2 linked regions of the Actinopolymorpha singaporensis genome follow. Each later gene encodes a partner of the first gene's protein in a complex. Links are inferred from orthologs where the notes say so. Each region holds a gene or a part of one and is shown in the gene's direction. Other genes may lie near its edges.

Region 1 (14,596 bases):
GCCTTCAGCGCCTTCGCCTTCCCGTCGACCGCCAACGTGGCCGATTCGGCGATGGCGGCGACCCGGGCGGCGATCCTTGCCCGGTCGCTCGCGGGTGCTGCGAGGGACTCGTCTACGGCCGGCGTGGGCGGGCCGCTCTCAGGGCTGGTCATGACAGTTATCGTGGCACCTCGCGTGCGTGCGAGCGGTGGCGGGGCGAGAGTGTCGGCGAGTCGGCGGCGGTACAAACCGCCCGGGTCGGTTCGACCTTCCGCGCCGTGACCCCGTACACTCTTCCATCGGTGGTCTGAGGACCTCTCCGAAGCGTGCCCGGGCGACTCGGTCCCGAGCGCGCCACGTGGAGGCTTTCCGATCTCCGTAGGGCAGTGGCTCAATTGGTAGAGCACCGGTCTCCAAAACCGGCGGTTGGGGGTTCGAGTCCCTCCTGCCCTGCAGGCCTCGGCCGGCCGGCCGAAGTCGCGCGCGTCGCCCCCGGCGGACGATGCGTGGGTGGTAGCACTAACGGGGACGTTCGTTCGTTCCTCATGTAGTGCGACCTCCCAGCCCGGACGGAGTGTCCGGCCGGGCCAGAGGACCGGTGAGGACGAAAGTGACGGAGACCCGCGGATCCACCGCGACCCCGGAGCGTGCTCGCCCGGACAAGAAGGGCGAAAGCGGCGGGAGTCACGCCGCGCGCGTCGGCCTGTTCTACCGCCAGGTGGTGGCTGAGCTTCGCAAGGTCATCTGGCCCACCCGTGACCAGTTGACGACCTACTGGTCGGTGGTGCTGGTCTTCGTGCTCGTGGTGATCGCGATCGTCTCGCTGCTCGACCTGGGCATCGGCCAGCTGATGTTCAAGATCTTCGGCTGACGGCGCGGACGCCACCCTGGAGCCCCGCAACACCGCCGGACGATCAAGAAATCGCTGAAGAAGACGGAGTACCAAGAGTGTCCGACCTCGACGACGAGATCCGCGACCTGCAGCGCGCGGATTCGGAGCAGGCAGCTGCCGCCGCCGACGCCTCGGCCGGCCAGCCTGCCGACGAGGCCTCCGCCGACTCCGAGCAGCCCAGCCCCGAGACCAGCCCCGGGACCAGCTCAGAGACCAGCTCCGGGATCGGTTCCGAAACCACCCCCGAGGCGGGCGCCGAAGAGTCCGGCGACGCCGCGGCCGAGGAGTCCGACGAGGACGCCGAGCCCACCGCGGAGGACGCCCTGGCGGAGTTCCAGGCGGCCCTGCGGTCCAAGCCCGGCGACTGGTTCGTGATCCACACCTATTCGGGCATGGAGAACCGCGTCAAGACCAACCTCGAGAACCGCATCCAGTCCCTCAACATGGAGGACTACATCTACGAGGTGGTCGTCCCCCAGGAGGAGCGCGCGGAGATCAAGAACGGCCAGCGGCGAATGGTGCGTCGCACCGTGCTCCCCGGCTACGTGCTGGTCCGGATGGACCTCACCGACGAGTCGTGGGCAGCCGTCCGGCACACTCCTTCGGTGACCGGCTTCGTCGGCCACGCTCACCAGCCGGTGCCGCTCGGCCTCGACGAGGTTGAGAAGATGCTGGCCCCGGCGGTCGAGGAGACCAAGGAGCCCGACAAGAAGAAGAAGGCCGAGGTCGTCGACTTCGCCGTGGGCGACTCGGTCATGGTGGTCGACGGACCGTTCGCGACACTGCACGCGACGATCACAGAGCTCAACCCCGACGCACAGAGGGTGAAGGCCCTCGTCGAGATCTTCGGCCGGGAGACCCCGGTGGAGCTGTCCTTCACGCAGATCCAGAAGGTCTGACGGCCCCGGCCGGACTCTCGCCCCTTTCACCACCCAAGAGGACCCGAACACCATGCCTCCGAAGAAGAAGATCGCCTCCGTACTCAAGCTCCAGCTGCAGGCTGGCGCCGCAACCCCCGCCCCGCCGGTGGGTACGGTGCTCGGCCCGACCGGCATCAACATCATGGAGTTCACGAAGGCCTACAACGCCGCGACGGAGTCCCAGCGGGGCAACGTCATCCCCGCCGAGATCACGATCTACGAGGACCGGACGTTCACCTTCGTCACCCGGACCCCTCCGGCCGTGGAGCTGATCAAGAAGGCGATCAGCCTCGACAAGGGTTCCGCGACGCCGCACACCGCGAAGGTCGGCACCATCTCGCGCGCCCAGGTGCGGGAGATCGCCGAGACGAAGATGCCCGACCTGAACTCCAACGACATCGAGGCCGCGATGAAGGTCGTCGAGGGCACCGCGCGGTCGATGGGCGTCACGGTCTCCGAGTAGCCCGTACGCCTCCGTACGCACGTACAACCGGCCGGACTCCGGTCCGGCGTCCTGGTGGGAGGGCCCGCGCTGGCCCGCACCACGACTCCACCATCCGACTCCAGGAGTGTTCATGAAGCGCAGCAAGTCCTACCGCGCGGCGGCCGAGAAGGTCGACCAGGCCGTCCTGCACGACCCGCGCGAGGCGGTGGCCCTGGCCAAGCAGAACGCCGGCAAGAAGTTCGACGAGACCGTGGACGTCGCGATGCGTCTCGGCGTCGACCCCCGCAAGGCCGATCAGATGGTGCGCGGCACCGTCAACCTTCCGCACGGCACCGGCAAGACCGCTCGGGTCCTGGTCTTCGCCACCGGACAGAAGGCTGAGGACGCCACCGCCGCCGGCGCCGACTACGTGGGCTCCGACGACCTGATCGAGCGGATCCAGGGCGGTTGGCTCGACTTCGACGCCGTTGTCGCCACGCCGGACCTGATGGGCAAGGTCGGCCGGCTCGGCCGGGTGCTCGGCCCGCGCGGTCTGATGCCGAACCCGAAGACGGGCACCGTCACCCCCGACGTCACCAAGGCCGTGACCGACATCAAGGGCGGAAAGATCGAGTTCCGCGTCGACCGGCACGCCAACCTGCACTTCATCATCGGCAAGGCGTCCTTCAGCGAGGACCAGCTCGCGGAGAACTACGGCGCCGCCCTCGACGAGGTGCTCCGGCTGAAGCCGTCGGCTTCGAAGGGCCGCTACATCCGCAAGGTCACGCTGTCGACCACGATGGGCCCGGGCGTTCCGGTCGACCCGGCCAAGACCGTCTCGACCGCTGAGGCCTCGGCCTGACGCGATCCCGTCCAGGACGCCCTCGCACCTCTCGGTGCGGGGGCGTTCTGCCTTTTCGGTGGTTCTCCGTACGCCGGATGCCTGGTCGTCCGGCGAGCGGAAGTCGTCGCCGTGCCTGGGCAACGCCCGGTGACATTTGTGCGTCGGGCCATCGTCGACGCTTCCGGGCGCTGATCACTCGCTGTTAGGATATGAGCGCTTTGTCGCGGACGGGTGGCGAGGCGACGGGCACACACGGGGGTACGCGTGCGCTTCACAGCTGGACTGGCCAACAGACGATCGACGACCAGGGCGGTCGCGGTCGTCGCCGGTGTCGTTCTCGGGTTGTCGGCGTCGGCGTGCGGCGGGGACTCTCCGCAGCCGGCGACGATGGACACTCCGACCGCGAAGTCCACCCCCACGAAGTCGGCCACACCGACCCCGACTCCGAGCCCGTCGGCCAGCCCGACCAAGCCCGGCAGGATCGAGACGTTCGGTCCGGCGCCCACCGGACCGGAGGCCGCAGCGGTGAGGGCGTTCGTGACGAGGTACGTCACTACGGTCAACAAGGCGATCGAGAACGGCGATGTCTCCACGCTTCGCCCGATGTACACCAGCGGATGCCTTGACTGCGTACAGCTCGCCGCCAGCATCAGGTCCACCTACAGCGGTGGCGGGAAGTTCAGCGGCGGCCTCTACACGCAGAACCACGTCGAGGTGTTCTCCAAGTCCGGCGGGACCTACATGGTTCGCGTACGGTCACTGTCCACCGCCTGGAAGCAGTACAACTCCGCCGGCACGGTGATCAACCAGGGGCCCGCGGAACGAGTCACCTACACCTACGGCGTGCAGGAGATCAGCGGCAACTGGCAGTTGACAGCCGGGGGGAAGTCGCAATGAGGGCAACGAGGAGAGTCATCGGCATCGCGCTGGGCGGTTTTCTCCTGACGGCCTTCGGGCTGGTGGCGCCAGAGGCGTTCGCCGACATCCCGCGCGGGGACGTCGGCTGGCAGTACAGCGAGTCGGGCAGGGGCTACTACCAGCCGCCCAGGGGAACGCCCGCGCCCTCGCAGCCACCCGGTCCGAACGACTGGGTGCAGGAGGTCCTGATCAACCAGCCGGCGTGGGACTGCCAGGGCGCCGGGATCGGCGACTGCGACCCGCTGGCCATCTGGTGCAACCCTGACCTGTCACCGGATCCGCGTGAGCCGATCTACGTCCGTTCGGTCGTCCGCTATCAGTGGAAGGATCGCGGCGACCGCGCCAAGTGGCACGGGACGGCAGAGTGCTACCCCACGCCGGAGTGGGTCCCGATCGAGCAGCTCAGCTACGACTTCAAGTACGAGATCCAACGGAACCTGCCCAGGCCGAAGATCTCTCTGCACCCGGCTCCCAGGACGTTGGTCAACCTGCCGACGATCGTGTCGGTCGACGACCCGGGAACGCAGACCTTCGACATCACGGTGCCACCGTCGCAGGGACGCCACTTCGAGTTGCACGGGCAGATCACCGCCACTCCGGACTACACCTGGACCTTCTCCGACGCCAACGGAGGCGCCCACACCGTCAAGGGTGCAGGCCGGGAGTTCGACGGCACGCTTCCGGACGGCCACCCGGGCTACTACGTGACGAACACCTTCGGCGCCGCCGGTGAGGGCAAGGTCCACCTGCAGGTGCGTTGGACGGGAACGGTCGTCGTGGACTCCGTCCCACCGCAGCCGATCGTGCCGGTCACCTTCGACGTCGACGCCAACGTGCAGGTGGTCGAGTCCCACCCGGTTCTCAGACGATAACCGGGGGCGATTTGGTGGCTGGGGGAGCCGTCCCGTATTCTGGCGGCTGCCGAAGACCGCTGGTTGCCTCCCTCCGGGGTGGCTGAAGGTCCCGCACGTCGGGCGGCCCGCGCAGGCGTCACGTGGCAACGAAGTCAAGATCGGGTTTCCGGGTCGCGGTCCACCGCGAGCGGAGTCCTGGCCCTCGAGTTCGTGTTCGCCCCGTACGCGTGCGTACGGGGCTTTTCGCATTCTGCGGGTTTCCTCCCGGGCCGCGGTCGCAGGCCACCCCGAGGAAGGAGATCCATGGCGAAGCCGGACAAGGCAACCGCCGTCGCAGAGCTCACGGACCAGTTCCGCGACTCTGCCGGAGCGGTCCTGACCGAGTATCGCGGACTCACCGTGAAGCAGCTGCAGGAACTGCGGCGCTCCATCGGTGACAACGCCAACTACGCCGTGGTGAAGAACACGCTGACCAGGATCGCGGCGAAGGAGGCGGGAGTCGAGATCGCCGACGAGCTTCTCGTCGGCCCCTCGGCCATCGCGTTCATCAGCGGCGACCCGGTCGAGGTCGCCAAGGGTCTGCGTGACTTCGCCAAGGCCAACCCCAATCTCGTCATCAAGGGCGGCGTGCTCGAGGGCCGGTCCCTCGCCGTCGACGAGATCACCAAGCTCGCTGACCTCGAGTCCCGCGAGGTCCTGCTCGCGAAGCTCGCGGGCGCGATGCTGGCGTCGCTTTCGGGCGCCGCCTCGCTGTTCCAGGCCCCGCTGTCGCAGGCCGCCCGGCTCGCCGAGGCGCTGCGTCAGAAGGTCGAGGAGGAGGGCCCGGCCGCTGGCGCTGCCGACACCACCTCCGAGGCCGACGCCGAGGCCGCACCGGAAGCCAGCTCCGACGCGTCGGACGCCGGCGAGTCCAGCGAGTCCTGACCTGACCAGGACTGACCGTCACCACTGCACGACACACGGAAGGTACGCCACTCATGGCTAAGCTCAGCAACGACGAGCTGCTCGACGCGTTCAAGGAGATGACGCTTCTCGAGCTCAGCGAGTTCGTCAAGCAGTTCGAGGACACCTTCGGCGTGACCGCGGCCGCTCCGGTCGCCGTCGCGGCGGGCCCCGCGGCCGGCGGTGCCGCGCCCGAGGCCGAGGAGGAGAAGGACGAGTTCGACGTCATCCTCGAGGCTGCCGGCGACAAGAAGATCCAGGTCATCAAGGAGGTGCGCACGCTCACCAGCCTCGGCCTGAAGGAGGCCAAGGACCTGGTCGAGGGCGCGCCGAAGCCCGTCCTGGAGAAGGCCAACAAGGAGACCGCGGAGAAGGCCAAGGAGTCCCTCGAGGCTGTTGGCGCCAAGGTCACCCTGAAGTAAGGGACGTTCGCACGCGGTCCGCGCGACCGCGGTCGTCTGTCTGTGCAGAGGGCGGTCACCCACCTGGGTGACCGCCCTCTTCCCGTCCGCGGACCGCACATTCTGTCGTCCGCACGGCCGTAACCTCGCCGACTCCGGCTCGTTGAGGAGGCGTGTGTATCGGTCGCCGCCACCGGGGGGTCTGCGGCGGCCGGTACGCACGCAGACCGGCGGTGAGGAGTTCTGGTGGGCGTCGAGATCCGGGTGGACGGGCTCACCAAGTCCTTCGGGGGCGCGCCGGTCTGGCGCGACGTCAGCCTCACTCTTCCGTCCGGTGAGATCAGCGTTCTGCTGGGGCCTTCCGGCACGGGCAAGTCGGTCTTCCTGAAATGCCTGGTCGGCCTGCTCAAACCCGACCGGGGCCACATCCTCATCGAGGGCCACGACATCGCCACCTGCCGGGAGCGGGAGTTGTACCGCGTCCGCAGACTTTTCGGCGTCCTCTTCCAGGACGGCGCGTTGTTCGGCTCGATGAACCTCTACGACAACGTGGCGTTCCCGCTGCGCGAACACACCCGCAGGTCCGAGAACGAGATCCGTTCGATCGTGATGTCGAAGATCGAGATGGTCGGGCTGCTCGGCGCGGAGCGCAAGCTGCCCGGCGAGATCTCCGGCGGGATGCGCAAGCGGGCCGGGCTCGCCAGGGCGCTCGTACTCGACCCCGAGATCATCCTGTTCGACGAGCCGGACTCCGGCCTGGACCCGGTGCGGACGGCGTACCTCAACCAGTTGATCGTCGACCTCAACCAGCAGACCGGCGCGACGTTCCTCATCGTCACCCACGACATCAACACCGCCCGCACGGTGCCCGACAACATCGGCTTGCTCTACCACCGGCACCTCGCGATGTTCGGTCCGCGGGAGATGTGCCTGTGCTCGCAGGAACCCGTCGTACGGCAGTTCCTCAACGCGCAAAGGGTGGGCCCGATCGGCATGTCGGAGGAGAAGGACGCCGACGAGCTCGCGGCCGAGGCGGCGGCCGGGGTGGAGCTGGCGGCGCTCCCGCCGATCCCGCTCCAGCTCGGGCCTTCCAACGGTGAACCTCGGCCCAGCCAGCGCCCGCCCGGGCAGTGGTGTGCCGACAACGACGTGACCCCGCCGCCGGGTTCGTTCGAGCCGGACCCTTCGTCCGCGGCGTCGCCCGTGCCCGCCTCGGCCGGGGCGGCCGCGCCGGCTGGGGCCGGGCCCGGGGTTGCCGGGGGAGACGGACCGTGAGCCGGCATCCGACGGCACCGCTGCAGGCGAGCGGCCGGCTGTTCGCGTTCGGACTGGACGTCGTGCGCGGGCTGCCGCGACGACCTTTCCAGTGGCAGGAGTTCGTCCGCCAGGCGTGGTTCCTGGCCGGGGTCACGATCGTGCCGACGGCGCTGGTGGCGATCCCCTTCGGTGCCGTCATCGCCTTGCAGGTGGGCGGCCTGATCAGGCAGTTTGGTGCCCAGTCGTTCGCCGGGGCGGCGATGGTGCTCGCCGTGGTCCGGGAGGCGTCGCCGATCGCGACGGCGCTGCTGATCGCCGGGGCGGGAGGTTCGGCGATCTGTGCCGACCTCGGTTCGCGCACGATCCGGGAGGAGATCGACGCGATGCGGGTGCTCGGGATCGACCCGCTGCACCGGCTGGTCGTGCCCCGGGTGCTCGCCGCGATGTTCGTCGCCGTCTTCCTCAACGGCCTGGTGAGCGTCGTCGGCGTGATCGGCGGCTACGTCTTCAACGTCGTCCTGCAGGGAGGTACGCCGGGCGCCTACCTCGCGTCGTTCACCGCCCTGGCGCAGCTTCCGGACCTGTGGGCAGGTGAGGTCAAGGCGCTGGTGTTCGGCCTGCTCGCCGCGGTGGTCGCGTCGTACAAGGGCCTTTCCGCCGGCGGCGGGCCGAAGGGCGTCGGCGACGCGGTCAACCAGACCGTGGTGATCACCTTCATGCTGCTGTTCTTCGCGAACTTCGTGATGCAGGCGGTCTACTTCCAGCTCGTCCCGCCGAAGGGTGCCTGAGGTGAGCGCTCCGTTGCGTGCCCTGGACACCCTCGGTGACCAGCTCGCCTTCTACCTCCGGGCGGCCGGCTGGATCCCCGCGACCGTACGCCGCTACCGGCGGGAGGTACTACGCCTGCTGGCCGAGGTGAGCTTCGGCACCGGAGCGCTGGCGGTCGTCGGCGGCACGGTCGGGGTGATCGCGTTCCTGGCGTTCTTCACCGGCACCGAGGTCGGCCTGCAGGGGTACGCCGCGCTCAACCAACTGGGCACCTCCGCCTACGCGGGCTTCGTGTCGGCGTACTTCAACACCCGCGAGATCGCGCCGCTGATCGCCGGCATCGCGCTGGCGGCGACGGTTGGCTGCGGCTTCACCGCCCAGCTCGGCGCGATGCGGGTCAGCGAGGAGGTGGACGCCCTGGAGGTGATGGCCGTCCCGTCGCTGCCGTTCCTCGTCAGCACGCGGATCGTCGCCGGGCTGCTCGCGGTCGTTCCGTTGTACGTCGTCGGGCTGTTCTCGTCGTACTTCGCGACCCGGCTCGTCGTCACCGCGGGCTACGGCCAGAGCGCCGGGACCTACGACCACTACTTCCACCTGTTCCTGCCGCCGCACGACGTGCTCTGGTCGTTCGGAAAGGTGCTGGTATTCGCGGTGCTGATCATCTCGATCCACTGCTACCACGGCTACCACGCCACCGGCGGCCCCGCGGGAGTCGGCGTGGCGGTCGGCCGGGCGGTGCGTACGTCGATCGTGGTCATCAACGTCGTCGACTTGGCGCTGTCGATGGCGATCTGGGGCGCGAGCACGACCGTGCGGCTGGCGGGGTAGGCGATGGCCGGTCGTACACAGTTCGAGAAGGTGACCCGGCGGCCCGGGCGCTCGGGTCGGCCCGGGCAGCCCGGGCAGTCTCGGCAGCCTGGGCAGTCGAGGTGGCCCTGGCAGGCCGCGCGACCCGGGCGGCCGGGTCGGCTCGGGCCGCGGGCGCTGGGGATCGTCTTCCTCGCCCTGCTGGTGGGCTTCGGCGGCCTGACGTACGCGTTCTTCACCCAGGCGTTCACCGACACGGCCGAGGTGACCCTGGAGACCGACCACGTGGGGCTGGAGCTCAACCGGCAGGCGGACGTGAAGGTCCGCGGCCTGATCGTGGGCGAGGTACGCCACGTCGCGTCCGACGGCCGCCGGGCCCGGGTCGACCTCGCGCTGACGCCGGACAGCCTGGCCGCCATCCCGGCCAACGTGACCGCCCGGATCGTGCCGAAGACGTTGTTCGGGGAGAAGTACGTCGAACTCGTCCTGCCGGCCAGGCCGTCTCCGCGCAGGCTCGCGGCCGGCGACGTGATCGGGCCGGACCGGTCGAGTGTGGCGATCGAACTCGCCGCCGTCCTCGAGGACGTCTACCCGCTGCTGCGCACCCTTCGCCCGGCCCAACTGAACGCGACACTGGCCGCGCTCGCCACCGCGCTGGAGGGACGCGGTGACCGGATCGGCGGCAACCTCACCCGGCTGGACGCCTACCTGGGCCGGCTCGACCCGCACCTGCCGCAGCTCAACCACGACGTGTCCGCTCTCGCCGACGTCGCGGACATCTACGCCGACGCGACCCCCGACCTGGTGCGGCTGCTGCGCAACGCCACGAAGACCGGGAGCACCGTCGTGGTCAAGCAACGGGTGCTGGAGGACTTCCTCACCGACCTCGCCGGCACCAGCGCGTCCACCCGGAGGTTCCTGGCCGACAACGAGGCCGGCCTGATCCGGGTCGGCGAGGTGAGCCGGCCCACGCTGGACCTGCTGGCGACGTACTCCCCGGAGTACTCCTGCCTGCTGGAGGGCCTGGCGAACTGGGTGCCCCGCATCGACGACGCGTTCGGCGGCGGCGAGCACTATCCGGGCAGTGCGCCCGCGCTGCACATCACGCTGGAGGTCGTCGACCAGCACCGCGGTTACGGGCGGCAGGACCGGCCGGCGTACGACGACGACCGCGGGCCGGGCTGCCGTTCGCTGCCGGACCCGCCGTACTCCCAGGCCGACCCGGCGCCGGGCAGCGGCGTACGGGAGGGGGTCGGCGGGTCCGGATCGGGGTCAGGTCCCGGGGCCGGCTCCGGAGCGGGGGCGCGGGCTCCGGTGTTCGACCTGTCCAGCGGGTACGCCGGCACCGCCCGGGAACAGCGGGTGGTCGACGCCCTGGTGGCGCCGGTGCTGCGCATCCCGCCGGGCGACGTACCCGACGTGACCACCCTGCTGTACGGCCCGCTGGTCCGTGGGACGCAGGTGAGCGTCGGATGAGCCGTTCGTTCCTGCGTCTCCAGACGATCCGCCCGAGGATCCGCCCGAGGATCTCCGACCGTACGACGGCGGCCGCCGCGGCCAAGCTCGCCGTGTTCGTCGTGGTGACGACGCTGGCCACGGCACTGCTGGCGGTCACCATCGCCAACGTCGGGCTCGGCGCGTCCCGGGAGTACCACGCAGTCTTCACCGACGTGACCGGCGTCGAGAAGGGCGACGACGTACGCATCGCCGGTGTCCGGGTGGGCGAGGTGCGTGCGGTGGACGTGCTGCCCGAACGCGGCGGCGGCGCGCTGGCCCGGCTGACGTTCACCGTCGCCGCGGACCAGGTGCTCGCCCGCAGCGTCCTGGCGACGATCAGGTTCCGCAACCTCGTCGGGCAGCGCTACGTGGCGCTGTCGGAGGGGGCGGGCGGCGCCGCACCGTTGCCGGCCGGCGGCACCATCCCGGTCGCCCAGACCCGCCCGGCGCTCGACCTGACGGTGCTCTTCGACGGCTTCAAGCCGCTGTTCGCCGCGCTGTCGCCGCAGGACGTCAACCAGTTGGCGTACGAGATCATCCAGGTGCTGCAGGGCGAGGGCGGCACGGTGGAGAGCCTGCTCGCGCACACCGCGTCCCTCACCAGCACCCTCGCCGACCGGGACAAGGTGATCGGCGACCTGATCGACCACCTCGACACGGTGCTGGCCACCGTCGCGAAACGCGACCGGAAGCTGTCCGCCCTGGTGGTCCAGCTGCAGCGGTTCGTGTCCGGCCTGGCCGAGGACCGCAAGGCCATCGGCGATTCGCTGGACTCGATCGTCACCCTCAACCGGCAGACCGCGGGCCTTCTCCGTGACGCCCGCCCGGACCTGCGTACCGACGTCACCCAGCTCGGCAGGGTGGCGGGAACCCTGGACGACAACTCCGCCCTGGTGGAGCGGACGCTGCGGCGGATGCCCGGCAAGCTCGACCGGCTCACCAGAACCGCGACCTACGGCTCGTGGTTCAACTTCTACCTCTGCGACTTCGACGGTCGGATCGTGCTGCCCACCGGCAAGGAGCTGCCCCGTGCGGGCCTGCACGTCACCGACGCGAGGTGTCAACGATGAGGTGCCGGGCGAGGAGGGGCCGGACGATGAGGTGCCGACGACGAACGGGTCGGCGATGAGGGGCCGGACGCCGCGCTACTACACCACCGTCGGCGCGGTGGGCCTGGTGGTGCTCGCCGCGCTGGTCTACGGCGCGTTCCACGCTGCCGACCTGCCGCTGATCGGCGGCGGTACGACGTACGCCGCGCGGTTCGGCGAGGCGGGTGGGCTCCGGGCGGACGACGAGGTGCGGGTCGCGGGTGTGAAGGTCGGGCACGTCCGCGCGGTCGAGCTCGCCGGGTCGCACGTGCGGGTGGAGTTCCGGATCACCGACGACCGTGTCCGGCTCGGACGCGACACCGGCGCGGCGATCCGGATCCGCACGCTGCTCGGCCGCAAGTACCTCTCCCTGGTGCCGGCCGGGCCGGGCCGGCTGGACCCGGCCAGGGAGATCCCGCAGTCGCGTACGGTCTCGCCGTACGACGTGGTGGAGGCGTTCAGTGACCTGGCCACCACCACCGGCCGGATCGACACCGCCCAGCTCGCCACCGCGCTGGACACGCTGAGCGCGACGTTCGCGGGTACGCCAGCGGAGGTGCGCGGCTCCCTCGACGGCCTGTCCCGGCTGTCGCGCACCATCGCCTCACGTGACGAGGAACTGCACCGGCTGCTCGCGCACGCCAACCAGGTGTCCCGGGTCCTCGCCGACCGCGACACCGAGCTCGTCGCGCTGGTCCGCGACGGCGACCTGGTCCTGCGTGAGGTGCGCGCCCGGCGGGCGCTCATCCACCAGTTGCTGGTCACCGCGCAGGAGCTGTCGGCGCAGATCAGCGGCCTGGTGGCGGACAACCAGGCCCGGCTGGAACCGGCGTTGAAGCGGCTGGCCTCCGTGGTCGGCATGCTCCGGGCCAACCAGGACAGCCTGGACCGCAGCATCCGGCTGCTGGCGCCGTTCCTGCGGGTGTTCACGAACACCCTCGGCACCGGACCGTGGTTCGACACCTACATCCCGAACCTCGTGCCACTTCCGGCCGCACCCCGAGTCCCCGGAGGCGGCCGATGACCCGGGTGCTCACCAGGCTGCGCGCGAAGCTGCGATCGACGGCGCGTACGGCGCCTACGACGAAAGCGCCGGCGCGCAGCCGGCAGTGGGCTCGTGAGCGCGGGCCGGCCGTCGCCGTCGTGCTCGCCCTGGCCGCCGTGGCCGGGCTCACCTACGCGGTGTGGCCGGAGGCGCCGCGTAGGCACCTGGTCGCGCACTTCCCGCGCACGGTCGGCCTCTACGAAGGCTCCGACGTGCGCATCCTCGGCGTACCGGTGGGCCGGGTGGACCGGGTCCGGCCGGAGGGCACCGCGGTGCGGGTGGACATGTCGTACGACGCGAGGCAGAAGGTGCCCGCGAACGCCCGGGCGGTGGTGATCTCGCCCTCGGTGGTCAGCGACCGGTACGTCCAGCTCACCCCGGTCTACCGCGGCGGGCCCGTGCTCGCCGACGGAGCGGAGATCGCGCTGCCGCGCACCGCCGTACCTGTCGAGCTCGACCGCATCTACCAGAGCCTGGACGACCTGGTGGTGGCGCTCGGCCCGAACGGCGCCAACCGGCAGGGCTCGCTGTCCCGGCTGCTCACCGTGGGCGCGGACAACCTGCAGGGCCAGGGCGGGAAGCTGCACGCCACGATCGGCGACCTCGCCGACGCGACCCAGACGCTGTCCGGCGGCCGGCAGGACCTGTTCGCGACGGTACGCCAGCTGCAGGAGTTCACCGGCGCACTGGCGGACAGCGACGCGCAGGTACGCGCGTTCAACACCGACCTGGCCGGCGTCGCGGACCAGCTCGCGGGGGAGCGGGGCGACCTGCGGGCGGCGCTCGCCCAGCTCGCGGCGGCCCTCACCGACGTGGCGGCGTTCGTCCGGGACAACCGCGCCGAGGTGCGCGCCAACGTGCACGGGCTCACCGAGCTGTCGAAGACGCTCGTACGGCAACAGGCCGCCCTGCGCGAGGTGCTGGACACCGCACCGGTGGCACTGTCCAACCTCGACCACACCTACAACCCGCGGACGGGCACGTTGGACACGCGCAACAACTTCGCCCAGACCGACGACCCGGGCGCCTACCTGTGCGCGCTGCTGCGCCAGTCGGGGCAGCCGAAGTCGGTGTGCGACGACCTGACCAGGGTCCTCGACGACCTGCCGCTGCCGCAGGTGCCGGGCGCCCCGGCGACCGGCGGCACCGCCGGGCAGCCCGCACCCACCAGCGACCGCTCGCTCGGCGGGATCCTCCGATGAGCACCTGGCCGACGAGCGCCTGGCCCGGCCGGACCGGGTTCGCGACCGTACGCCGGACCGCCGTACTCCTCCTCGCCGGCGTTCTGCTCACCGGCTGCGGGTTCACCGTCTACGACCTGCCTCTACCCGGAGGCGGAGGGGCCGGCGGCGACTCCTACCAGGTGACGGTGAGGTTCCGGGACGTGCTCGACCTGGTGCCCCGCTCGGCGGTGAAGGTCGACGACGTCACAGTCGGCGAGGTGGAGAAGATCCACCTGGACGGCTACACCGCCGAGGTCGTCCTCCGGCTCGCCCGGAAGGTGCGGCTGCCCGACAACGCCACTGCGCGGATCCGCCAGACGAGCCTGCTCGGGGAGAAGTTCGTCTCCCTGGCGCCGCCCGCGGACCAGGCCGGCTACGGACGGCTCGGCGACGGCGACGTGATCCCGCTCGCACGAACCGGCCGCGACGTCGAGGTCGAAGAGGTCCTCTCGGCGCTGTCGTTGCTGCTCAACGGCGGTGGCGTCGCGCAGCTGAAGACGATCGAGGTCGAGCTGAACAAGGCGATGTCGGGGCGCGAACCGGACGTACGCCGGCTGCTGGCCAGGCTGGACACCTTCCTCGGACAGCTCGACGCCCACAAGCAGGAGATCACCCGGGCCATCGACAACCTGGACCGGCTGTCCGCGTCGCTCGCCGCGCAGAAGACCACCCTGGCCGCGGCGGTGGACCAGCTGCCGGCCGCTCTGAAGGTCCTCGCCGACCAGCGCCGCGACCTC
Region 2 (14,663 bases), 3.1 Mb from region 1 along the record:
ACGCCTGGTCGGCCATGGCGTAGAAGGCCGGGGGGAGGGTGGGGTGTGGCGAGATGACCGCCTTCTCCCGGGCCGTCGCCGCGATCTGCGGCACGGGCGCGTAGCTCAGCATGTAGTCGAGCTGGTTGGGGTTGGTGAAGACCAGCCGGTCGGCGAGGGCGTACGCGAGGTACTCGCACCAGTCCAGTACGTTGTCCGACTCCAGCACCGGCAGCCCGAGCGTCCGGATCCGCTCGGCCGCCCGGGCGAGCAGGTCGCTGTCACCGAGAGGTGAGACGCGCGGCTTGCCCTGCACGTCGCGCGCCGCCGGGTCGGAGAACTCCGCGGTCCAGGCCGTCGCGGGGTTGTGCAGCTTGTACGCGGCGGCGAGGAAGTGCGAGGCGGGCCACATCACCCGGCTGTAGACGCGTTCGTACGGGCCCTTCCGGCGTTCGAGTTCGGTGATTCGTTCCATACCGGCGGAGCAGTACGCCTCGATCGCACCCCAGTGGGAGAAGTACGTCGGGGTGTCCGTGGCGATCTCGTTCTCGACGTACGGTCCGCTGATCCGGCGGATGCTCGGATCCTGCTCGCGGTTGCCGTCCATCGCGTTGAACACCGCGTCAACGACGTCCTGACGCTCACGCACCCGCTTGGCCATCACGACCGCGCTGGTGTCGTTGTAGGGCGCGAAGCAGTAGGCGACGGCGAGCGCCCGGGCGCGCCCGCGGTTGAGCCGGTCGTACGGGAAATAGTCGAAGGCGTGGCCGTCCAGTGCCGCCACCACCTCGGCGTGGTCGTCCGGGTGAACCCGCAGGTGCGCGTTGAGCCGGTCGACCTCGGCGTCCAGGTGGGCACGGATCAGCGCGACAGCCTCGGGCGCGGCGCCACGGCCCACCACGTCGAGACGGCGCAGGAAGTCCAGTTGGGCGGTCACGTCGAGAGCGGGCTCCGCCGGCGGCGTGGCCTGCTGGTGGTCTTGCACCTCACCGGCGGCGGAGAGGGGCCCGGTGACGGGCGCAAGGCGGAGTTGACAGTCGTACGCCGCGACCAGCGTGGCGAGGAACAACGCGTCCGCGTGTGGCGTGAGCCCCGGGGCGGCGTCCACGCCGGTGCCGTTGCTGCCGGTGCCGTTGTTGCCGGTGCCGTTGTTGCCGGTGCCGTTGTTGCCGGACGTGCGGGCGGCGGCCTGCCGTGCGGTGGCTGTCGGTACCAGCGTGCCCGCGACGGTGGTGGGGAGCCGAGCCTGCGCGCCGGCACGCTCCGCCGCGGCGACCACGACCGCCGGTCCGGCGATGGTGAGCAGGGAGGCGACGAACTCCGGGACCGGGCGGTCGGTGGCGTCGAGGAAACAGGTGAAGGTCGTACGGGCGGCGGCCGGACCGACGTCGCGGGCGGACAGCATGCCCGGCCGGGCCGAGTCGACCACCCGGGCGGCGGACACGTGAGCGGCCCCGGCGAGGCTGCGCACCGCGTCGGTGACCTCGGGCGAGGCAGGCCCGTCCACGGCCACCAGCACGTCGCGGAGTTCTCCGTCCGCCACCCACACCTGCCCGGCCAGTGCGTGCAGGCAGCCGGAGACGTCCTCGCCCGCGCCGGCCCGTACCACCACGGTCACGCCGGGCGAGAGGTCGCCGGAGCCTGGCCCCGACGGTGCCTGCGCCCCGACGCTCGCCCCGGCGTTCGACGGAGTGGCCGGTCGGGCGTCCCGGAGGGCGCGGGTCCAGTTGGCGACCACCGACTCGTCGACCGGCCGGGTATCCGAATGCGCGACCCAGGGCCTGTCACCCGGATTCGTCGGGCTTTCTTCTCGGTTCGTCGCCCTGTTGTTCACCACGTGTTTTCCTTTTTCTGTCGACGGCGCGGGCAATTGACCCCGGCGCCGTTCGTCGACCACACTCTGCGGTGCCTGCCGGCGCTGGAACACCCACTCCGCAAGCCTGCCAGGCGTTGTGACGTAGCGCGCGTACGGTATCAACGTGTGGATGAATCCACTGCCCGCATTCCGCAGGATGCGGGCTCGGTGTCTGGCGCGGTGGCCGCGTCAATTGGTGGCAGGAGGACGACGGTGCCATATTCCGCACCCAAGTTGAGAAAGTCGATCCCCGGCGATCGCGAATTCGCGGATCCGGAATCAATGGACCTCGCCGATATCGCGGCGCGGCGGTGGGCCGTCGGTCGGCTGTTGCTCGTGACGTCCGGTACGACGACCCCGGGGCTCGGCCTTCCGTTCGAGCGGGCGACGATCGCCGGGCCCGAGGACCTCGACCTCGTCGACCACGAGTCCTACGACGCCGTCGTGATCGACGGCCCGGCGCTGGGAGTAGGCGGCGCCGCCGGTGTGCTCGCGCCCGCAGCCCGGTGCGTGCGCCCGGGAGGTCACCTCGCGGTCGTGCCCGCCGGCCACGGCGACACCTCGCCACCTCCGCCGCCCGCCGAACCCGGCGTGCGCTGGGTCGGTCTCGCCCTGCTCGCCGACCGGCCGTGCGCCCTGCTGCGCAAGGACGCCGGTCTGCCTCACTCGCAGACCGAGGCCGACGACGACCACCCCGACGACGACCACCCCGACCACGACCACTTCGGCGACTCCGGCACCTCCGCCGGCTCCGACGTGGCCGGCCGGCTGGCGACGATGACCCGGACCCTCGACCTCGCCGAGCGGAGTCGGCGCGCCGATCAGGAGGCTGCGCTCGCCGACCGCGCCGGCAGCGAGGCCGCCCTGCTGCGTCACCTGGCCGGGCTCAGTGCCGACCTCGCCGCGGAGCGGGCCGCCCGGTCCCGGCTGGAACGCGACCACACCGACCTCCGGCGCCGGTTCGAGACGCTGGACCGCCAGCACAGGCGGCTCCGGTCGTCGAAGCTGGGCGCGCTCACCCTGCGCTACTGGCAGGCACGCGGCGGCCTGCGCCGCCGTATCGGCCGGACCTCCCGATGAAGCCCTGCAGGACGTGGATCGTCCTGGCGCTGCTCGGCTGGGTCTGCGCGGCCGCGGCGTACGCCATCCTCGCCCGGCCCTCCTCCGGCACCACCGTCGTCCTGGTCGCGCTCGCCCCCCTCGTCGCCGGGCTCGTGCAGTCCCACCGCCAGCACCGCACCGTGCTGGCCCGGCTCGACCGGCAGAAGGCGCTGCTCGACCGGCAGACGGCGATCCTGGAAAGCCACACCCAGCGTGTCGCCCAGGTCGGCGAGCGCGTCGAGGGGCTCGCCGACCTCACCCCGTCGATCGCCACCGACCTCGGCGCGCTGCGCGCCACCGTCGACGCACTGCCGCACCGGGAGGAGTTCGACGCGAAGTTCCGGACGGCGGCGGCCGACGTCATCACCCGGACCCGCAAGGGTGTGGCCGTCGACCTGCTGCTCACGTTCCGGCAGATCGAGGCGATGCACAATCTCTACGCGGTGGGCGGTGTCGACCGGCCGATGCCGCCGACGCGCGGCTGGGCGTCCTCCCCGGACCTCCTGCTCCTGCTGGCCACCCTGGTCGAACGCGAGGAGCCGAGCCTGGTCGTCGAGTGCGGCAGCGGGACGTCGACGCTGTGGCTGGCCATGCTGCTGCGCCGGTTCGAGATCAAGGGCAGGGTGATCTCGCTCGAACACCAGCAGCCTTTCGTGGAGTCGGCGTGGGCGACGGTGCTGCGCCACGACCTGGCGGAGTACGTCGAGGTGCGGTACGCGCCGCTGGAGCCGGTCGAGGTCGACGGAACGACGTACCAGTGGTACTCCCGGCAGGCGTGGGACGAGCTGGACGGCATCGGGCTGCTGTTCGTGGACGGCCCACCCGGCGAGGTCGGCCCGCACGCGCGGTTCCCGGCGTTCCCACTGCTGGTGGACAAGCTGAGCCCGGACGCCGTGGTCGTGCTGGACGACCTGATCCGGCCGGACGAGCAGGAGGTGCTCGAACGCTGGCTCGCCGCGCGTCCCGACTACCGCGCCGAGCGGGTGAGCCTGGAGAAGAACGCCGCGCTGCTGCGCAGGACCTGAGGGCGGAACCAGAAGCTACCGCCCGCCCCGGTCTCACCCGGTACGGGCGCAGCCGTCAGGATGGTCTGCGTGAGTAGAGCCCACGAAGCCGGTGCGCTGCACGCCGGCGCCGGCCACCGTGGCCCGGCCTGGCTGGTGGCGCCGGACGATCCCAACGCGCTGACCCCTTCCCTGTGGCCCGCCAACGTGACGAAGGGCGCCAACGGTGTTCTGTCCGTCGCGGGTGTCGACGTCACGAAACTTGCGGAGGAGTTCGGCACCCCGGCCTACGTCGTGGACGAGGACGACTTCCGTGCCCGCTGCCGGGACTTCCGCGACGGCTTCGCCGGATGGGACGTCTACTACGCCGGCAAGGCGTTCCTGTGCGCCGAGGTCGCCCGCTGGGTCGCCCAGGAGGGGCTGCGCCTGGACGTGTGCACCGGCGGAGAGCTGGCGGTGGCACTGCGGTCGGGCTTCCCGGCGGACCGGATCGCCTTCCACGGCAACAACAAGTCAGAGTCCGAGCTAACCCGTGCGCTGGACGCCGGCGTGGCCCGGATCGTGGTCGACTCCCACGAGGAGATCAGCCGGCTGGCGAAGCTGGCCGCCGACCGCGGAGTCACCGCGCCGGTGCTGGTACGCGTGACCGTGGGCGTCGAGGCACACACCCACGAGTACATCGCGACCGCCCACGAGGACCAGAAGTTCGGCTTCTCCCTGGCCGGTGGCGACGCCGCCGCGGCCGTCGACCGGGTGCTGGCCGAGCCGTCCCTGGAGCTGCGGGGCCTGCACTCCCACATCGGCTCGCAGATCTTCGACAGCGCGGGGTTCGAGATCGCCGCCCGCCGGGTGGTCGGGCTGCACGCGCAGGTCCGCGACCGGCACGGTGTCGACCTGCCCGAACTCTGCCTCGGTGGCGGTTTCGGCATCGCCTACACCACTCAGGACGACCCGGAGTCGCCCGCCCAGCTGGCCGGTGAGCTCGCCGCGATCGTCGAGCACGAGTGCCACGGGTACGGCGTCGTCAAGCCGCGGTTGTCAGTGGAGCCGGGGCGCGCGATCGCCGGTCCCGCCGTCCTCACTCTCTACGAGGTCGGCACGGTGAAGCGGGTCGAACTCGACGCGGGGGCGGTGCGCACCTACGTCGCCGTCGACGGCGGGATGAGCGACAACGTACGCACCGCGTTGTACGACGCGGACTTCTCCTGCACGTTGGCCTCCCGGCGCTCGTCGGCGCCGCCGGCCCTGAGCCGGGTGGTGGGCAAGCACTGCGAGTCCGGCGACATCGTCGTCAAGGACGAGTTTCTCCCCGCCGACGTCCGGCCGGGCGACCTGGTGGCCGTCCCGGCGACCGGGGCATACTGCCGCTCACTGGCCAGCACCTACAACCACGTGCCGCGCCCGCCGGTGGTCGCGGTGCGGGCCGGTGAGGCCCGGGTGGTCGTCCGGCGGGAGACCGAGGAGGATCTCATGCGGCTGGACGTGTGGTGACCGGTTGACCAGGTGACCTGGGTGACCGGACGGCCGGCCGACGGGTGGTACGGACTGCCGTGACCGTGAACTGAGACGACGTCTCGAATTCTGGACGCAGCGCGCAAGGATCTGCGGCGTCTTCGACACTGGACGGGCAGAACGCCGACAAGGGAGACGAGAGGCCGAAAACAGATGGTGGAGCAGTCCGCGGAACCGCCGAAGCCGGACCGGCCGCTGAAGGTCGCCCTGCTCGGATGCGGTGTGGTCGGCAGCGAGGTGGTCCGCCTGCTCGTCGAGCACCAGGCCGACTTCGCCGCCCGCGTCGGCGCGCCGCTGGAGCTGGCCGGGATCGCCGTGCGCAGGGGTGGCAGGCACCGTGACGTCCCGGTCGACCCGGCTCTGTTCACCACCGACGCGCACGCCCTGGTGCGGCGTACCGACATCGACCTCGTGGTCGAGGTGATCGGCGGCATCGAGCCGGCGCGTTCGCTGATCCTCGCCGCGCTGGACAACGGCGCCTCCGTGGTCACCGCCAACAAGGCCCTGCTCGCCGAGGACGGCGCGACCCTGTTCGCCGCCGCGGAGAAGCGGGGCACCGACCTCTACTACGAGGCGTCCGTGGGCGGGGCCATCCCGCTGATCCGCCCGCTGCGGGAGTCCCTCGCCGGCGACCGGGTACGCCGGGTGCTCGGCATCGTCAACGGCACCACCAACTTCGTCCTCGACCGGATGGACACCGAGGGCACCAGCTTCGCCGAGGCGCTGGAGGAGGCGCAGGAGCTGGGTTACGCCGAGGCCGACCCGACCGCCGACGTGGAGGGCTTCGACGCGGCGGCCAAGGCCGCGATCCTCGCGAGCCTGGCGTTCCACACTCGAGTGCTGGCTTCCGACGTCCACCGGGAGGGCATCACCCAGGTCAGCTCGGTCGACGTGGAGAGCGCGCGGGCGATGGGCTGTGTGGTCAAGCTGCTCGCCATCGCCGAGCTCGCCGCCGACGGCACGGGCGTGGGGGTGCGCGTACACCCCGCGATGATTCCGCGCGAGCACCCGCTGGCCAGCGTGCGCGGGGCGTACAACGCGGTGTTCGTGGAGAGCGCGGCCGCGGGGCAGCTGATGTTCTACGGCGCGGGAGCCGGCGGCTCGCCCACCGCCAGCGCGGTGCTCGGCGACCTGGTGACCGTGGCCCGCAACCGCGTGCAGGGGGTGCGCGGCGCGGCCGCCTCGACCTACGCCCAGCTCGAGGTGCACCCGATGGGGGAGACGCCGACGCGCTACCACATCTCCCTCGACGTCTACGACCGCGCGGGCGTGCTGGCCAGCGTGGCCAACGCGTTCTCCCGCCACGGCGTGTCGATCCAGACCGTACGCCAGGAAGGCCGCGGCGCCGACGCGCAGCTCGTGGTGGTCACCCACCAGGCGCCCGACCGTGCCCTCACCGCTACGGTCGAGGAGCTCGAGGACCTGGACAGCGTGCGCGAAGTGACCAGCGTCATGCGGGTGGAGGGGCTCGGCGACAGGTGAGCCGGGGGCCGGCCGAACCGGGCCGCCACGCACCAGCCGCCGTACACCCGGGCGATCGCACGCAGACCTCCCGAACGGCAACGCCCGAACAGCAACGCTCCCGAACAACGCGGTCCGGGACGAACCACTCCCGAACAGCAGGTCATCGAACAGAAGGCGTGGTGGTTACGGTGCCTCGGCCCTGGCGAGGTGTCATCGAGGAGTACCGCTCCTGGCTTCCGGTGGGTCCGGACACGCCGGTGGTCACCCTCTGCGAAGGGGGCACGCCGCTGGTCCCCTCGGCGTGGCTTGCCGAGGTCACCGGCTGCGAGGTGTGGATCAAGGTCGAGGGTGACAACCCCACGGGCTCCTTCAAGGACCGCGGCATGACGGTCGCGGTGTCCAAGGCCGCCGAGGCCGGGGTGAAGATGGTGGTCTGCGCCTCCACCGGCAACACCAGCGCCTCGGCCGCGGCGTACGCCTCGCGGGCGGGCCTGCAACCGGTCGTGCTGGTGCCGGAGGGCAGGATCGCGCAGGGCAAGCTGGCCCAGGCCATCGTGCACGGGGCCCGCCTGCTGCAGGTCCGCGGGAACTTCGACGACTGCCTGCGGCTCGCCCGCGGCCTCGCCGAGGAGTACCCCGTCGTCCTGGTCAACTCCGCCAACGAGGACAACTACCGGCTGGCCGGGCAGAAGACCGCGGCGTTCGAGGTGGTGGACGTCCTCGGGGACGCGCCCGACCTGCACCTCCTGCCGGTGGGCAACGCCGGGAACGTCACCGCCTACTGGGCGGGCTACCAGGAGTACGCCGCCGCCGGGCACGCCACCCGCCTCCCGCGGATGTGGGGCTTCCAGGCGGCCGGTGCCGCGCCGATCGTCGCCGGCCAACCGGTGGAGCACCCGGAGACGGTCGCCACCGCGATCCGGGTCGGCCGCCCCGCTCGCTGGACCCAGGCGGTCGCCGCCCGGGACGAGTCCGGCGGCCGGATCGACGCCGTACCCGACGAGGAGATCCTCGCCGCACAGTCCAAGCTCGCCGCCCGGGAGGGCGTGTTCGTGGAACCTGCCTCCGCGGTCGGCGTGGCGGGACTGCTGCGCGCCCAGGCCGAGGGCCTGGTCGATCCGGGGCAACGGATCGTGATCACGGTGACCGGGCACGGCCTGAAGGACGTCGACACCGCGCTGGCGGCGGCCGGGGACCTGGTCAAGCTCGTCGTGCCCCCGGACCCGGAAGCCACCGCCCGAGCGCTGGAGCTGCGCTGATCGGGTGGGAAGCCAGGCGGGAAGCCGGAGCGGAAGCCGGGCGGGAAGTCCGGTGGGAGGAGAGGCGCTGATGGGTGCGCCGACGTTCGTGCCCGGGCGGGTTCGCGTCCGGGTGCCCGCGACCAGCGCCAACCTCGGCCCGGGCTTCGACGCGCTGGGCCTCGCGCTCGGACTGTACGACGAGGTGGAGGTGAGGCTCGCGCCCGGCGGTCTCTCGGTCACCGTCCGTGGCGAGGGTGCCGGCGACGTGCCCACCGACGAGAGCCATCTGGTCGTACGAGCCCTGCGGGCGACCCTCGACCGGCTCGGCGGCCAGCCGCCAGGACTCGCTCTGACGTGCACCAACCGCGTTCCACACGGACGCGGGCTGGGGTCCTCCGCCGCCGCGATCGTGGCGGGCGTACTGGCCGGGCGGGCCCTGGTCGAGTCCGGAGCGTCCGGGATGGACGACACCGAGGCGCTGGCGCTGGCGACCGAACTCGAAGGTCATCCGGACAATGTTGCCGCCTGCCTGCGTGGCGGCTTGACGATCGCCTGGATGACGGATTCGAACATACGGGGCGGCTCCGGGCGCACCGCCGGACGAGCGGTACGCCTCGAACCTGCGCGGGTGCAGCCGGTGGTTTTCGTGCCCCGTACCGAACTCTCGACCCGGACCGCACGCGGCCTGCTGCCCGGGGTCGTCCCGCACGCGGACGCCGCCGCCAACGCGGGCCGGGCCGCGCTCCTCGTGGCTGCTCTCACCGGAACCCCGGGTACGGCCGGTCCACCCGCGGGCCCTGTGGGCGCCTCCGACGTCCTCGGTGCTCCGCCCGCCGGTGAGGTCGACCTGGCTCTGCTGCTGGCCGCGACCGAGGACCGGCTGCACCAGGACTACCGGGCCCCGGCCATGCCGGAGTCCGCCCACCTGGTCGCTGACCTGCGAGAACGCGGCCATCCGGCGGTCATCTCCGGCGCCGGTCCGACGGTGCTGGCGTTCGCCCGGCCCGGTGGTGAGGAGGAACTCCGCGCCCGCGCGCCCGAGGGCTGGGCCGTGTACGTGCTCCCGGTGGATCGCGCAGGCGGGCGGGTGACCTGGACCGCGGCCGGGGAATGAGAACGCCGGGAGGGATGTTCACAGGGGGGAGCAGCCAGAACCCAGAGATTCTGTTAGGCTCCGTGACGAGCCCGAGCCCATGTTATGGCTTGGCGCCATCTCGCCACGAATCCGGGAAGCGTTTCTTCGCTGTCAACAGTTTCTGTGGCGTCCCCTCTGTGGTTTTGTGCACTGTTTGTGCGGACAAGGGCACAGCCGGCGGACCCGGACTCGTCGAGAAGATCCACCTCGTGCGCACAGCGCGCGAGCTCCACCAGGGAGGACCCGGCATTCGCCGGCAATCGACAGGTTGGCACGCGATCACCACGGCCGACATCACGCGTGGGAAGGACCTCACGTGACCGAAACCACCGATCTCACCACCTCGCAGGCTCCCGGCTCCGTTGTCTCCGGTCAGCCGTCCCAGGAGGACGGACCCACCCGGACGCGGCGTCGCGCGAGTGGCCTGTCGGGGATGGTGCTCGCCGAACTGCAGCAGGTCGCGCAGGGCCTCGGCATCACCGGGACCGCGCGGATGCGGAAGTCCCAGCTGATCGACGCCATCAAGGCGGCGCAGGCCGGCGGCGCTCCGACACCTGCCGGTTCGGACGAGTCTGCCGCCCGTCCCGCCGCGAAGCGGGCGGGCCGTGCCCGGGGGCGCGGCGAGCAGACCCAGATCGACATCGCCGGCGGGGACACCCCGGCCGGTGACCACACCGCGGCTGGGCCGGACGCCCAGCCCGACCCCACGGCCAACGGCCATGGGCAGCGCCGCCGGGCCCGTGCCCAGGTGGCGGCAAGTGAGCAGCCGTCCGCCGACGCGACCTCCGAGCGGGTACGCGACGAGCAGGAGACCGACCGCGACGGCGGCCGGGACAACCGGCGCGACGCGGGACGCGAGTCCGGCCGCGACGCCGGCCAGGAGACCGGCCGCGACGGACGCGACGGCCGCGACTCCAACCGGGACAACCGCGAGTCCCGCGACAACCGCGAGGGTGACCGGGAAGGCGGTCGCGGAAACCGCGACAGCCGCGAGTCCCGGGACCGCGACGGCCGCGACACCACCCGCGACCGAGACAACCGCGACGGCCGCGACAACCGCGACAACCGCGACTCCAACCGCGACGGCGGCCGGGGCAACCGCAACGACGACGACGAGGACGGCAGCGGCCGGCGTCGCCGGCGGCGTTCGCGCGACCGTTTCCGCGACCGGGACGGCGGCGGTGGCCGCGACAGCGGTGGTGGCCGCGACCGCGACGGTGGCCGGCGCGGCGGCCGGGACCGCTTCGACCCGGAGCCGCAGCTGTCCGAGGACGACGTGCTCATCCCGGTGGCGGGCATCCTGGACGTCCTCGACAACTACGCGTTCGTCCGCACCAGCGGCTTCCTGCCCGGCCCGAACGACGTCTACGTCTCGCTGGCCATGGTCAAGAAGTACGGCCTGCGCAAGGGCGACGCCATCATCGGCGCCATCCGGCAGCCCCGCGAGGGTGAGCGGCGGGAGAAGTTCAACCCGCTGATCCGGGTGGACACCGTGAATGGCGCGGACCCGGAACTGTCCAAGCAGCGGGCGGAGTTCAACAAGCTCACGCCGCTGTACCCGCAGGAGCGGTTGCGGCTCGAGGTCGACGCCAACAACCCGACGACGCGGATCATGGATCTCGTCACGCCGATCGGCAAGGGGCAGCGCGGTCTGATCGTCTCCCCGCCGAAGGCCGGTAAGACGCTGATCCTGCAGGCGATCGCCAACGCGATCACGCAGAACAACCCCGAGGCCCACCTCATGGTCGTGCTCGTCGACGAGCGGCCCGAGGAGGTCACCGACATGCAGCGGACGGTCAAGGGCGAGGTCATCGCCTCGACCTTCGACCGCCCCGCCGACGACCACACCACCGTCGCCGAGCTGGCGATCGAGCGGGCCAAGCGCCTGGTCGAGCTCGGCCACGACGTGGTGGTCCTGCTGGACTCGATCACCCGCCTGGGCCGTGCGTACAACATCGCGGCTCCGGCCAGCGGGCGGATCCTCTCCGGTGGTGTCGACTCCAGCGCGTTGTACCCGCCCAAGCGGTTCTTCGGCGCGGCCCGCAACATCGAGAACGGCGGATCGCTGACGATCCTCGCGACCGCCCTGATCGAGACGGGCTCGAAGATGGACGAGGTCATCTTCGAGGAGTTCAAGGGCACCGGCAACATGGAGCTGCGGCTGCGGCGGGAGTTCTCCGAGAAGCGCATCTTCCCGGCGATCGACGTGGTGGCCTCCGGCACCCGGCGCGAGGAACTCCTCATGGGCAAGGAGGAGCTCGGCATCGTCTGGAAACTCCGCCGGGTCCTGTCCGGGCTCGACGGGCAGCAGGCACTCGAACTCGTTCTGGAGAAGCTGCGGCAGACCCGGAGCAACGTCGAGTTCCTCATGCAGATCAACAAGACGATGCCCACGGCGCCGTCCTCGTCCCGCGACCGCCGCGACGACGACTGACCTCGACCCACGACCGGGGCTCCGCCCGCACCTCCCAGGGGAATGCGGGCGGGGCCGGGTCGGTTGAGCAGTCGTGGCGCCCAGATGGCACACTGATTCGCCGGCCCCGGTTCACGTCCCGTCCGAAGGCGCGACGACCCGGTGCCCCGAGAGCGGAGGAAAGCCGTGAAGCCTGACATCCACCCCCAGTACGTCGAGACGTCCGTGACCTGCACGTGTGGCAACGAGTTCACCACGCGCAGCACGTCGACCTCCGGCAGCATCCACACCGACGTGTGCTCCAACTGCCACCCCTTCTACACCGGCAAGCAGAAGCTGCTCGACACCGGTGGCCGGGTGGCCCGGTTCGAGAAGCGCTACGCGCAGGCCCAGGGCAAGAAGAGCAAGTAGCGAGCGTTCAGCGCCGGCCGGCGGACCTTTCCGGGTCCCCCTGGCCGGCGCTGTTTGCGTCCGCGACCCACCGCGCCGTACGCCGACGACCCGAGGTGCCCGGGTCACTCCGCCCGCTCCGCCCGCTCCGCCCGTACCCGCCCCTGAGGAGGCCTCCGTGTTCGAATCCGTCGAGACGCTGCTCGCCGAGCACGCCGACCTCGAGCGCCGCCTCGGCGACCCCGCGATCCACGCCGACCAGGCGGCGGCGCGCAAGGTCGGCCGGCGGTACGCGGAGCTGGGCCGGATCGTGGCCGCGCACAACACATGGCGGCAGTTGGTCGACGACGCGGCGGCCGCCCGGGAGCTCGCGGGGGAGGACGCCGGCTTCGCCGAGGAGGCCGAACGCCTGGCCGGTGAGGAGCAGGCGGCGGCCGAGCGCCTCCGGCTGCTGTTGCTGCCCCGCGACCCCAACGAGGACAAGAACGTCCTGCTGGAGATCAAGGCCGGCGAGGGCGGCGCGGAGTCCGCGCTGTTCGCCGGCGACCTGGTGCGGATGTACCTCCGCTACGCCGAACGCCATGGCTGGAAGACCGAAACGCTCGACGTGGCCGAGTCCGACCTCGGCGGCGTCAAGAACCTCACCCTGGCGGTGAAGGGACGCAACGGCGCCGAGCCGGGGGAGACGCCGTACGCACGGCTGAAGTTCGAGGGCGGCGTCCACCGGGTTCAGCGGGTGCCCGTCACCGAGTCCCAGGGGCGCATCCACACCTCCGCGGCGGGCGTTCTGGTGCTGCCCGAGGCCGAGGACGTCGACGTGGAGATCGAGGAGAAGGACCTGCGCGTCGACGTCTTCCGTTCGTCCGGACCCGGCGGGCAGAGCGTCAACACCACCGACTCCGCCGTCCGGATCACCCACGTACCCACCGGAATCGTCGTCTCCTGCCAGAACGAGAAGAGCCAGCTGCAGAACAAGGAGCAGGCCCTGCGGATCCTCCGGTCCCGGCTGCTGGCCGTCGCCCAGGAGGCCGCCGACCAGGAGGCCGCCGCGGCTCGTCGCAGCCAGGTGCGCACCGTCGACCGGTCCGAGCGGGTCCGCACGTACAACTTCCCGCAGAACCGCATCACCGACCACCGGGTCGGCTACACCGCCTACAACCTCGACCACGTGCTCGACGGCGAACTCGACGGGGTGATCGCGGCGCTGCAGGAGGCCGACCAGCGTGAGCGCCTCGGCGCGCTGGAGAGCCAGGCCGGCTGAGCCGCGCCTGCCGATCGGTACCGACCCGGTGAACCCGAGCCCAGTGAGCACAGGACGATGACCACCGCCCGCACGGTTCTGGAGCCCGCGGCCCGCCGCCTCGCCGAGGCCGGGGTCGCCTCGCCGCGGCACGACGCCGAGGCGCTGCTCGCCCACCTGCTGGGGGTTCCGAGGTCCCGGCTGGCGTGGGCGTCGGTCGACCTCAGCCCGGACCAGGAACGCCGGTACGCCGAGCTCGTCGCCCGCCGGGCGGACCGTGAGCCCCTGCAGCACCTCACAGGCACCGCGCCGTTCCGCCACCTGGAGCTCCTGGTCGGTCCGGGCGTCTTCGTGCCGCGGCCGGAGACCGAGGTGGTGGTCGACTGGGCGATCGGCGCCCTGGCCGGCCTCGCCGACGCCCCGGTGGTGGTCGACCTGTGCACCGGGTCCGGGGCGATCGCCGGGTCGATCGCGGGGGAGGTGCCCAGGACACGGGTGTACGCCGTCGAGCTGGACCCGGACGCGCACGCCTGGGCCGAACGCAACCTCGCCGGCACCGACGTCACGCTGGTCCGCGGCGACGCGGCGACGGCGTTCCCCGACCTCGACGGCACGGTCGACCTGGTGGTCGCCAACCCGCCGTACATCCCGTTGGATGCCTACGAGTCGGTCGAGCGGGAGGTACGCGACCACGACCCCGCCCTGGCCCTGTGGTCCGGGCCGGACGGCCTGGACGCCATCCGGATGGTCGAGCGGACGGCCGCCCGGTTGCTGCGGCCCGGCGGCGTCGCCGTCGTCGAACACGCCGACGTGCAGGGTGAGAGCGCGCCGGCGGTGTTCGCCGGGACCGGCCGCTGGGACCGCGTACGCGACCACCTGGACCTGGCCGGGCGGCACCGGTTCGTCACCGCGTGGCGGGTCGCTCGCTGACGGCGGCCGGCCACCCCACGCCCCGGACCGGCGTGCGGACCGGCGTGCGGGCCGGCGTACCTCCCGACGCCCCGGCGGCTGCCCGGTGGGTTCCCACCGCGACATGGCACGATGAGCGACTGTGAGCGAACGCTATTCCTGCGCGGACCGGGACGAACGCACGATCGGGTTGGAAATCGCCGCCTCCGCCATCCGGGCCGGCGACCTCGTGGTGCTGCCCACCGACACCGTCTACGGCATCGCCGCCGACGCCTTCGTGCCGGCGGCGGTCGACGCCCTGCTGGCCGCCAAGGGCCGCGGCCACTCGATGCCTCCACCGGTGCTGGTCGGCTCGGTCGCCACTCTCGACGGCATCGCCACCGACATCCCCGACGCCGGCCGGGCACTGGTGAAGGAGTT

What was found.
Region 2: rplL (region 1) and rpmE share a complex: the UniProt entries of both Escherichia coli proteins name them as parts of the 50S ribosomal subunit. The link is inferred for Actinopolymorpha singaporensis from one-to-one orthologs.

What each region holds. Positions count from the first base shown.
Region 1 is NZ_LT629732.1:2,933,834-2,948,429, forward strand. What follows is about bases 4,680-7,501. They hold rplL (50S ribosomal protein L7/L12), read left to right. Parts: upstream 4,680-5,808; coding sequence 5,809-6,195; downstream 6,196-7,501. Other genes in these bases: BLU27_RS13365 (hypothetical protein), read left to right, coding at 4,680-4,849; rplJ (50S ribosomal protein L10), read left to right, coding at 5,135-5,755; BLU27_RS13380 (ABC transporter ATP-binding protein), read left to right, coding at 6,421-7,449; BLU27_RS13385 (MlaE family ABC transporter permease), read left to right, coding at 7,446-7,501. Outside these bases: BLU27_RS13330 (pyridoxal phosphate-dependent aminotransferase), read right to left, coding at 1-152; preprotein translocase subunit SecE, read left to right, coding at 590-850; transcription termination/antitermination protein NusG, read left to right, coding at 928-1,770; rplK (50S ribosomal protein L11), read left to right, coding at 1,823-2,254; rplA (50S ribosomal protein L1), read left to right, coding at 2,367-3,077; BLU27_RS13360 (hypothetical protein), read left to right, coding at 3,324-3,956; more of BLU27_RS13365, read left to right, coding at 3,953-4,679; more of BLU27_RS13385, read left to right, coding at 7,502-8,219; BLU27_RS13390 (MlaE family ABC transporter permease), read left to right, coding at 8,221-9,027; BLU27_RS13395 (MCE family protein), read left to right, coding at 9,031-10,482; BLU27_RS13400 (MCE family protein), read left to right, coding at 10,479-11,573; BLU27_RS13405 (MCE family protein), read left to right, coding at 11,533-12,615; BLU27_RS13410 (MCE family protein), read left to right, coding at 12,612-13,838; BLU27_RS13415 (MCE family protein), read left to right, coding at 13,835-14,596. UniProt on the Escherichia coli protein: The binding site for several of the GTPase factors involved in protein synthesis (IF-2, EF-Tu, EF-G and RF3). Is thus essential for accurate translation.
Region 2 is NZ_LT629732.1:6,069,890-6,084,552, reverse strand. The notes cover bases 10,614-13,502. They hold rpmE (50S ribosomal protein L31), read left to right. Parts: upstream 10,614-11,890; coding sequence 11,891-12,115; downstream 12,116-13,502. Other genes in these bases: prmC (peptide chain release factor N(5)-glutamine methyltransferase), read left to right, coding at 13,413-13,502; prfA (peptide chain release factor 1), read left to right, coding at 12,273-13,355; rho (transcription termination factor Rho), read left to right, coding at 10,614-11,725. In the rest of the region: BLU27_RS29665 (glycosyltransferase), read right to left, coding at 1-1,816; BLU27_RS29365 (hypothetical protein), read left to right, coding at 2,117-2,914; BLU27_RS27220 (class I SAM-dependent methyltransferase), read left to right, coding at 2,911-3,960; lysA (diaminopimelate decarboxylase), read left to right, coding at 4,030-5,430; BLU27_RS27210 (homoserine dehydrogenase), read left to right, coding at 5,605-6,933; thrC (threonine synthase), read left to right, coding at 7,095-8,174; thrB (homoserine kinase), read left to right, coding at 8,245-9,270; more of rho, read left to right, coding at 9,608-10,613; more of prmC, read left to right, coding at 13,503-14,264; BLU27_RS27175 (L-threonylcarbamoyladenylate synthase), read left to right, coding at 14,386-14,663. UniProt on the Escherichia coli protein: Binds the 23S rRNA.